2 regions of the Microbulbifer sp. TYP-18 genome follow, and region 1 is predicted to be linked to the other one. Evidence: predicted binding sites of a transcription regulator. Region 1 holds the regulator's gene; the other holds the start of a gene.
What was found. The regulator FNR, encoded in region 1, switches genes on or off when oxygen is low (the NO sensors DNR and NnrR bind a similar motif). The targets are predictions, from matches to a motif close to TTGATNNNNATCAA.

Region 1 (4,192 bases):
CCTCTTCATAATCCACTTCGCCGGTATCCGGATTCAAACCGTACTGCACCGCCTTGTAGATCTTGCCGGAGAAGTTCACCCGCGCGCCGTGGGTCAGGTGACCGCCGTGGGCAAGGCTCATGCCCAGGACTGTATCCCCGGGCGCGCACAGCGCCTGGTAGACAGCGGCGTTGGCCTGGGAACCGGAATGGGGCTGCACATTGGCGTAGTCGGCACCAAACAGTTTCTTCGCGCGCTCTATGGCGAGGGTTTCGGCCTTGTCCACATACTCACAGCCACCGTAATAACGCTTGCCCGGGTAGCCTTCCGCATACTTGTTGGTCATGGTGCTGCCCTGAGCCTCCATCACCAACGGGCTGGTGTAGTTCTCGGAGGCAATCAGCTCGATATGCTCTTCCTGGCGGCGGTCTTCTTCCTGGATAGCCTGCCAGATTTCGGGATCGAATGAGGCCAGTGTCACGGACGAATCAAACATGGTATTCCCTCGGTAAAGCGGGTTGCTGGCGGATGCCAAATTCCACGATTTCAACGGTTAATCGGGCATTCAAACAGACCTTACGCGACCTATTTGATCGCTGCCCCACCCCGGCAATTTCGCCAGGTGGCTGGTATGACAGGGGCCGGTGGCGCATTGAGGCGGCCCAGGGCCGCAACTCCGGCGCCGTGGCTACAGTGTAGTGTCGCCACACCCCGCAAGGGCGCGCATTGTACACCAACACGTTGCGGGTTTGGGGGCCGGCTGCGCAGCCCTCTTCGAGGCAGCACTCCGGGGGAATCAGCTCAGCGCCCGGTGGGCCGAAGACATGGGCGGCAGGACGCCGCCCGCAGGGATCAGAAGGATAGCGTCATGCTGCCGGACCAGAAGCCTACGTCCTGCTCAATTACGGTGTATTCCAGCTCCAGATTGGTGTTGGGGCTGATATTGAAACCAACGCCACCGCCGAGGGAAATACCCGTATCGTTGTCACTGGCACTGCCAATACTGACATCTTCGAACAGGAGACCCAGGCGACCCTTGAAATAAATATCGCCGTGGGAGCGGTAGGTGCCGTAGCCTGCCAGCGTCTGGATATCCACATCCGCTGGGCCGCGAAACAGATCTGCTTCACCGCTGACCAGGGAGTTGGTGTACTCGGCTTCAAACCCCCAACCGGACGGGGAAGTGAAACCTCCGCGCAGACCGACATTGAACGGGCTGTCAGCATTCCCCAAGTCGATATCCATTATGCCCGCAGTGACACCCCAGTAGGCACCGCCCTGTTGCGCCATGGCGGCAGCGGAAGTCAGGCTCAGGGCAAGCGCAGCCGCGCCCATTACAAAATTACGCATCATAATCTCCTGTGTTTTGTCGGATAAAATTGCGCGGATTGTAGCGGGCTTCTCAGGCGCCGAACAGCCACGGGTTCACATCAATACCCGGGCGACATAAATCGATTCTACGGGCCGGGCTACGAAATCCATCGACATCACCAAACTCAATGTCAGCCGTTCGGAACCCAAACCCCTTCCGCCTGATCCAAATCAAGCGGGACAACTGCACGGCCGGGACAATTGTTCGGTATAGACTTGGCAACGCTGACCCAGGGGCGGCGGATACTGAACCAGGGAACCTCTGAAATCTGATAGTGGAGAAAGTGATATGCAAGAAGCCAACAGGCACGGTTTATCCATTGGAATTCAACGCACCAATGACAGTGTGTTTCTCTATTTAAAAGCCACCGGCAAACTGACCCACCGGGATTACGAAATCATCGTGCCGATGATCGACCGCGCCCTGGACGCGGTCACTGAGCCAAAAGTAAAAGCACTGTTCGACGCCCGAGAACTGGAGGGCTGGGAACTGCGCGCGGCCTGGGATGATTTCAAGCTGGGGCTAAAGCACGGCAATCAGTTCTCCCGCGCGGCCATCGTCGGCAATCAGCATTGGCTGCGCGCCGCTTCGGCAGTGGCCGGCTGGTTTGTTTCCGCTGAGGTAGAGCTATTCGACTCGCCCGAGCAGGCGGTGTCCTGGCTGGAAAAACCTGTATCGGAAACCGGCGCAGACCCGGGCTAGGGCCTGTTCACACAAAAGGAAAGCCGGGGAAGGCTTTTTCAACGAGCTACTAAAGGTTTACCGCCCGCCCAACGGCGTTCTCATCGCAGACAAAATGCGTACCGGCCAGCTCGCTCAAGGCGATGATGTCGAGAATTTCCACGTCGCGACCGGATACCCGCAGCAACCCATCGCGCTGAAAGGCGGAAAACAAGCGGCTGACGGTCTCCGCCGTTAGGCCCAGGTAATTGGCAATATCCGTCCGCGGCATGGACAGCACGAAGCGGCTGGCGGAATAGCCCCGGCGCGCATAGCGACTGGAGATATTCACCAGCAGCGCGGCCAACCGCACATTGGCCGAGCGCTTGCCCAGCAGTAACAGAATTTCGTTTTCCTGGCGCAGCTCCTCGGAAAAGAGCGCATAGATCTGCTGCTGCAACGCCGGTATCTGTTGCGCCAGCACTTCCAGCTGGGCAAATGGGAAGACGCACACGCTGCTGTCTTCCAGGGCCCGGGCAAAGCTCGGGTGGCAGCGGGTGCTGTAGGCATCCAGCCCCAGCAGTTCGCCGGGCAGGGCGAAGTTGGTCACCTGGACGTCGCCGTCCGCCGACAGCACCGAGCACTTGAAACTGCCGGAGCGGATGGCATAGAGGTTGTGGAAAGGGTCGCCGGCTCGGTACAGGGCCTCCCCCGACTTTACCGTGAGCCTGGCGCCGGTGAGCGCCTCCAATCGCTCCAGGTCCGGCTCGGGCAACCCCGCTGGCAGGCACAGCCGCCTGACCGTACATTCACTGCACTTCACCGCCGCCGAATTTCTCGCCATATCCGCGCCCCTGCCGCCATTACATTCACCAGGCGCCATTGTAACCGCTGAACACTTTTTAGTCGCCATATGCCAGTCAAAGCACCCGGGAATAGCGACCGGTATCCGCCTCACTGTGCAGATAGCTGTCGAACGCAGAGGCGGCGTTGCGGGCGAACCAGCGGCCCTCCTCGGTCAGGTAGAGGGAGTCCGCATCCTGGCGCAACAGGCCGCAGTCGAACATGGGCTGCAGGCGCCGCAGCTCCTCCGCGAACCTCTTCTCAAAGGGCCCACCGGCGCGGTCTGCCAGATCGCTTTTATCCAGGCGCATGCGGCACATCAGCTCCATCACCAGATGCTGGCGCAACCGGTCGTCTTCGCTCAGGGTCCAGCCTCTGTAGGCAGCACTGCCACAGGCGCGAATCCGCTCCACATAGTCCTTCAGGCGGTGGTGATTCTGCCAGTAGCCATCGGCGCTATAACTGATGGCGGAGGCACCCAGGCCGATCAGCGCATCGGCAGGCATCAGGGTATAACCCTGGAAGTTGCGCCTCAGCCTGCCCTCCCGAGCGGCCAGGGCCAACTCGTCGTGCGGAAGAGCAAAATGATCCATGCCCAGGAATTGGTATCCCGCCGCACCCAGCTCTTCCAATGCCGCCAGTTGCATTGTGATCTTTTCCTGTGCCGACGGCATGGCATCGGAATCGATCAGTCGCTGGGCTTTGAACCGAGCGGGCAGATGGGCGTAGTGATAGAGCGCTATGCGGTCTGGGGCCAGCTGCAGCACTTTTTTCACTGTGGCGCGCATGGTGTCGGCACTCTGGTGCGGCAGGCCGTAGACCAGGTCGTAGGAAATGGATCCAAATCCACAGGCCCGCGCGGCCTGGGTCAGGTTCGCCACCGAGCGTTCGTCACAGACCCGGTTGATCGCCTGCTGAACCCGCGGATCGAAATCCTGTACACCCATACTCAGGCGGTTAAAGCCCAGCTCGCGCAGGGTTTCGAGGGTCTCCGGATCCAGGGTGCGGGGGTCCGCCTCAACACTGTACTCGACTTGGCCCGGAGGATGCAGGTTGAACACTTCCGCCAATCCGGAGACCAGCCGGCGCAGGTCGGCATCGGTCAGGAAGGTGGGCGTTCCACCGCCCAGATGCAACTGGATAACGGGCAGGTCCGCCACCTTGTCGCGGTACCAGTGCGCCTCTTCCAGCAATCGGTCTATGTAGCTGGACACCAGCCCGTACTGCTGGGTAATCACCTTATTGCAGGCGCAGAAGTAGCACAGGGAGCGGCAAAAGGGGATATGCACATAGAGCGACAGACTGGTACTACCGCGCAGAGCCCGCCAGGGTTCTGCG
Region 2 (4,192 bases), on a different contig from region 1:
TTTCGGCCTGTCCGGACTGGAGGAAAAGGCATCCCGCAGCGGTGACTGACCGCAGGGGCAAACATTTAGAGAACCGGTGCGACGGAGGTCGCTCCACAGCAATAAACGGGAGAAAAACATGGGTTTTGGCGGCATTAGCATTTGGCAGCTGTTGATTATTCTGGTGATTGTGTTGCTGCTGTTTGGTACCAAGCGGCTGAAGAATCTCGGTGGCGACCTGGGCGGGGCGATCAAGGGCTTCCGCAAAGCGATGAAAGATGAGGAGCGCGAGACCAAACCCGAGAATCAGGAGCGCATCGCCCACGAGGAGAGCGACAAGCCACAGCAAGAAGACCCAACGACCGAACGACAGAAGCAGTCCCAGGACAAATAGTGCGGGTGCTGCGCGGTGTTTGATATCGGCTTTTTTGAGCTTTTGCTGGTGGCAGTGGTGGGCCTATTGGTGATAGGGCCGGAACGCCTCCCGGATGTGGTGCGCACCAGTACCCGCTGGTGGTCCGGCATTCGGCGGTCCCTGTCCCAGGCCCGCGAGGAATTGGAACGCGAAATCGGCGCGGACGAGATTCGCCGCGAACTGCACAACGAGCGCATTATGCGCGAGTTGGAGGAGAGCCGCCGCGAAATGGAGCAGACCCTGAGCGGAACAGAAAGCCCCGCCAGCGAGTCTCACGATCCGAGTACCGAAGCCGAAGAATACATGCCGGAACAGGACGAAGCGGGCGAAGAGCTGGCAGACCCGGAATACCCGGAGCACTGGCACGACCACGGTGATCCGGACCTCAAAGAGGATCCATCGGATCAACAGCAAGCACCGGCACAAAAGAAAGAAAGCCCGCAATGAGTGAGCAGACTTCCCAACCGTTTATCGAGCACCTGGTAGAGTTGCGCGACCGGCTGCTCAAGACACTGCTGTTGGTGGTAGTCATCTTCCTGTGCATGGTGCCCTTTGCCGCGGAGATTTACGACTTCGTCGCCGAACCACTGCAGGCGCGACTGGTGGGCGACGCCGGTATGATCGCCACCGAGGTAACGTCCCCATTTTTTACGCCGTTTAAGACCAGTTTCGTGCTGGCATTTTTTATCGCCATCCCTTTCGTCCTCTATCAGGCCTGGGCCTTCATCGCGCCGGGTCTGTACCAGAATGAGCGGCGGCTGGCGATTCCCATTCTCGTTTCCAGCGTATTGCTGTTTTATGCGGGCATGGCGTTTGCCTACTATGTTGTCTTCCCGTTGTTGTTCGAGTTCTTTGTCAGCTCGGCTCACGCCGACATCAAGGTCCTGCCGGATATCAGCCGCTATCTGGACCTGGTGCTGAAACTGTTTTTTGCCTTTGGCTTTGCATTTGAAATCCCGATTGCCACGGTGCTGCTGATCGGGAGTGGCGCGGTAGATGCCGGGACTCTGGCACAGAAGCGCCCCTATGTGATCGTGGGTTGTTTTCTGATTGGCATGTTGCTGACGCCCCCGGACGTTATTTCCCAGTCGCTACTGGCCCTGCCCATGTGGCTTTTATTCGAGGTGGGGATTCTGTTCGGGCGCTGGTTTAAATTTTCCGGCAACAACGAGCATGCCTAGCCGGGAATGGCGGCAGATAGTGATGGCCATAGTGCTGTGGGGCGCAGCCATCCAAGCTCCCACAGCGCTGGCGGGCACACAGTGCGTCATTCTCCTGCACGGACTCACCAAGGACTCCAGCAGCCTGGAACCCCTGCAACAACGCCTCATCGCTTCCGGCTACTATGTGGCCAATATGGATTACCCATCGCGGGAAAAACCCATCCAGGAGCTGGCCTCGTTGGCGGTAGAGGCCGGGCTCAACCGGTGCGCCCGGGCACAGGCGCAACCGGTCAACTTCGTTACCCACTCCATGGGCGGTTTGCTGGTGCGGTACTTCTACGAGCATCAGCAGATACCGGCACCCCATCGCGTTGTGATGCTGGCACCCCCCAATCAGGGCAGCCGTATCGGCGACTGGCTGGACCATATTCCCTGGATCAAGCAGGTCAACGGGCCCGCTGGGCGTCAGATGGGAACAGGAAAGACCAGTGTCCCCCTGCAGTTGAGCCCGGTAAGCTTTGACCTGGGTATTATCGCCGGCAACCGCTCCCGCAATCCCATCGCTTCAGCCATTCTGCGCGGTGCCGACGACGGGCGCATCACTGTCGAAAGCGCCAAGGTAAAAGGCATGTGCGCTTTTATGACTCTGCCGCTGAGTCACGGCAATATCATGGCAAATGACACCGCTATGGAGGAAGTGCTGCGATTCCTGCGCTACGGCTACTTCACCGGTGAGAGCGCGCTGCTGCTCGACTGCCCGGCGCGCCACCACTGAAGCTGATTATTCAGTGGCGCTCTGCTCCATGTTGCGCAGCACCAGGCGAATAAAAAACGCCGCCATCAGACATACGAAGCCAATAATGCCCAGGCTCAGGAGGCCGGAAAAGCTGGTAAATAAATCGATCAGCGCGGTCATTTATGGTTCCTCCACAGGCGCGAATCCTGGCGGTTGGTTTAGCAGGCGTGGTTTTCAACAGCCTGTTGTGCCGAACAGGGCTGTTCGGGGCGCAAACCAAGCGTGTAACTGCCTGGTTTGCCGTGGAGGGTTTGCGGACACACCGCAAACCCGGGTTGAGGAAAGCCAGGCAGGGCTTTTTCAACAACCTGTCAGGTTCCCAGTTTATGGCCAGGTCCGGCCAGGGGGTTGACCCAGATCAAGCGCCCGCTGGAAACCGGCTGCAGAGAAAACTGTCAGTGGGTTCTGCCGTCAGAGAAATGCGGCTATGCTGAAAAAGCCCAGTGCCCCCAGGGCGAGCGCAAACAGCTCCTTTTCCCGTCGCCAATGGGGCGCCAGCAACAAGAGCGCCAGCGGCGGTGTGAAGATCGCGAGCCAGCCCTGCAGCAGGTTTTGGTGAAAACTGGTGCGCAGAAGACGCAGCCAACCGATAGCGGTAAAAATCAGTGCAAAGATAGTCAGTACTGCGGCGACCGGTGACAGCCCCGCGGCACCCGTTACCGGCTCCATGGCGGCTTCTCCCCAGAGCGGTGCTAGTGATTGAAAATTCAAAGGTCGGCATCCACAGTGTATAACAGCCAGCCATGCCCCAGGCTTTTGCCCTGGCCTCTGACCGGCAGGTTGGTCGTCATAGCCCTGGTTTCAATTCTCACTCAGGGTTGCGAGACGGCGGGCTATTACTCCCAGGCAGTGGCTGGCCAATTGCGTATCCTCGCCGCCCGGGAGCCCATCGACCGGGTATTGGCTGCCCCGGACACAGACGAACAGCTGGAGCGACAACTGCGGCTGGTAAAGTCCATCCGCACCTATGCCCGCGACCAGCTCCACCTGCCCGTGGGCCGGGCCTATGCCACCTATGTGCAGCTGGATCGCGCCTACCCCATCTGGAACGTGCTGGCAGCACCGGAGTTTTCCCTCAAGGCCAGGCAGTGGTGCTACCCCATCGCCGGTTGCGCCAGTTACCGCGGCTATTTCCACCGGGACGACGCCCTGAAAAAGGCCCGCCAGCTGACCGAAGAGGACTACGACGTCTACCTGGGTCCGGTACCCGCCTACAGCACCCTGGGCTGGTTCAACGACCCGGTGTTGTCGAGTTTCATCACCTGGCCGGCGGACCGGCTGGCGAGATTGCTGTTTCACGAACTGGCCCACCGGCGTGTGTACATCTCTGGTGACACGCGTTTCAACGAAAGCTTTGCCACTGCCGTGGCGGAACTGGCGCTGCCGGACTGGCGCCGGCAGCGGGGGCTGCCCGGTCCCGCTAGCGGTGGAGAAGCCGAGCGACGGCAGCTCAACCAACTCCTGCTACAGGCGCGCAAGCAGTTGCAACTTCTGTACGGCAGAGATATGGGTGACGACTCCAAACGGCGGCAAAAAGCCAACATACTGGCCCGCCTGCGGCAGTGCTATGGCCAAATGAGCGCCAGCTGGCCCAACCCGGCGCGCTACCAGACCTATATCGACAAGACCAACAATGCCACCCTGGCACTGGTGGAGGAATATCGCTCCCTGGTGCCGGCGTTTCGCCAGCTGTATCTGCAATCCGGGGGCTGGGAGGACTTCTATCGGGCAGTCGAAAGGCTGGGTGGGGAGAATAAAAAAGCCCGCGATGCGCGCCTGCAGGCGCTGGGAGCCACCTATCAGCTCTCCAACAGGAAGGTCACAGGGCCGTCGTTCAGC

Region 2: a site for FNR is predicted at 2,702-2,715, ahead of ABVT36_RS06730 (DUF3149 domain-containing protein). Genes of this name have one in related genera too.

Annotation. Positions count from the first base shown of each region.
Region 1 is NZ_JBFRBC010000009.1:13,430-17,621, reverse strand. Features, by position in the region: gene glyA (serine hydroxymethyltransferase) at 1-475, opposite strand, end outside; gene ABVT36_RS09505 (outer membrane beta-barrel protein) at 832-1,329, opposite strand; gene ABVT36_RS09500 (STAS/SEC14 domain-containing protein) at 1,640-2,053, shown strand; gene fnr (fumarate/nitrate reduction transcriptional regulator Fnr) at 2,103-2,855, opposite strand; gene hemN (oxygen-independent coproporphyrinogen III oxidase) at 2,932-4,192, opposite strand, start outside.
Region 2 is NZ_JBFRBC010000005.1:28,368-32,559, forward strand. Features, by position in the region: gene ABVT36_RS06705 (phosphoribosyl-ATP diphosphatase) at 1-49, shown strand, start outside; gene tatA (Sec-independent protein translocase subunit TatA) at 119-373, shown strand; gene tatB (Sec-independent protein translocase protein TatB) at 389-841, shown strand; gene tatC (twin-arginine translocase subunit TatC) at 838-1,575, shown strand; gene ABVT36_RS06725 (esterase/lipase family protein) at 1,568-2,332, shown strand; gene ABVT36_RS06730 (DUF3149 domain-containing protein) at 2,339-2,473, opposite strand; gene ABVT36_RS06735 (hypothetical protein) at 2,765-3,022, opposite strand; gene ABVT36_RS06740 (aminopeptidase) at 3,053-4,192, shown strand, end outside; gene dtd (D-aminoacyl-tRNA deacylase) at 4,153-4,192, opposite strand, start outside.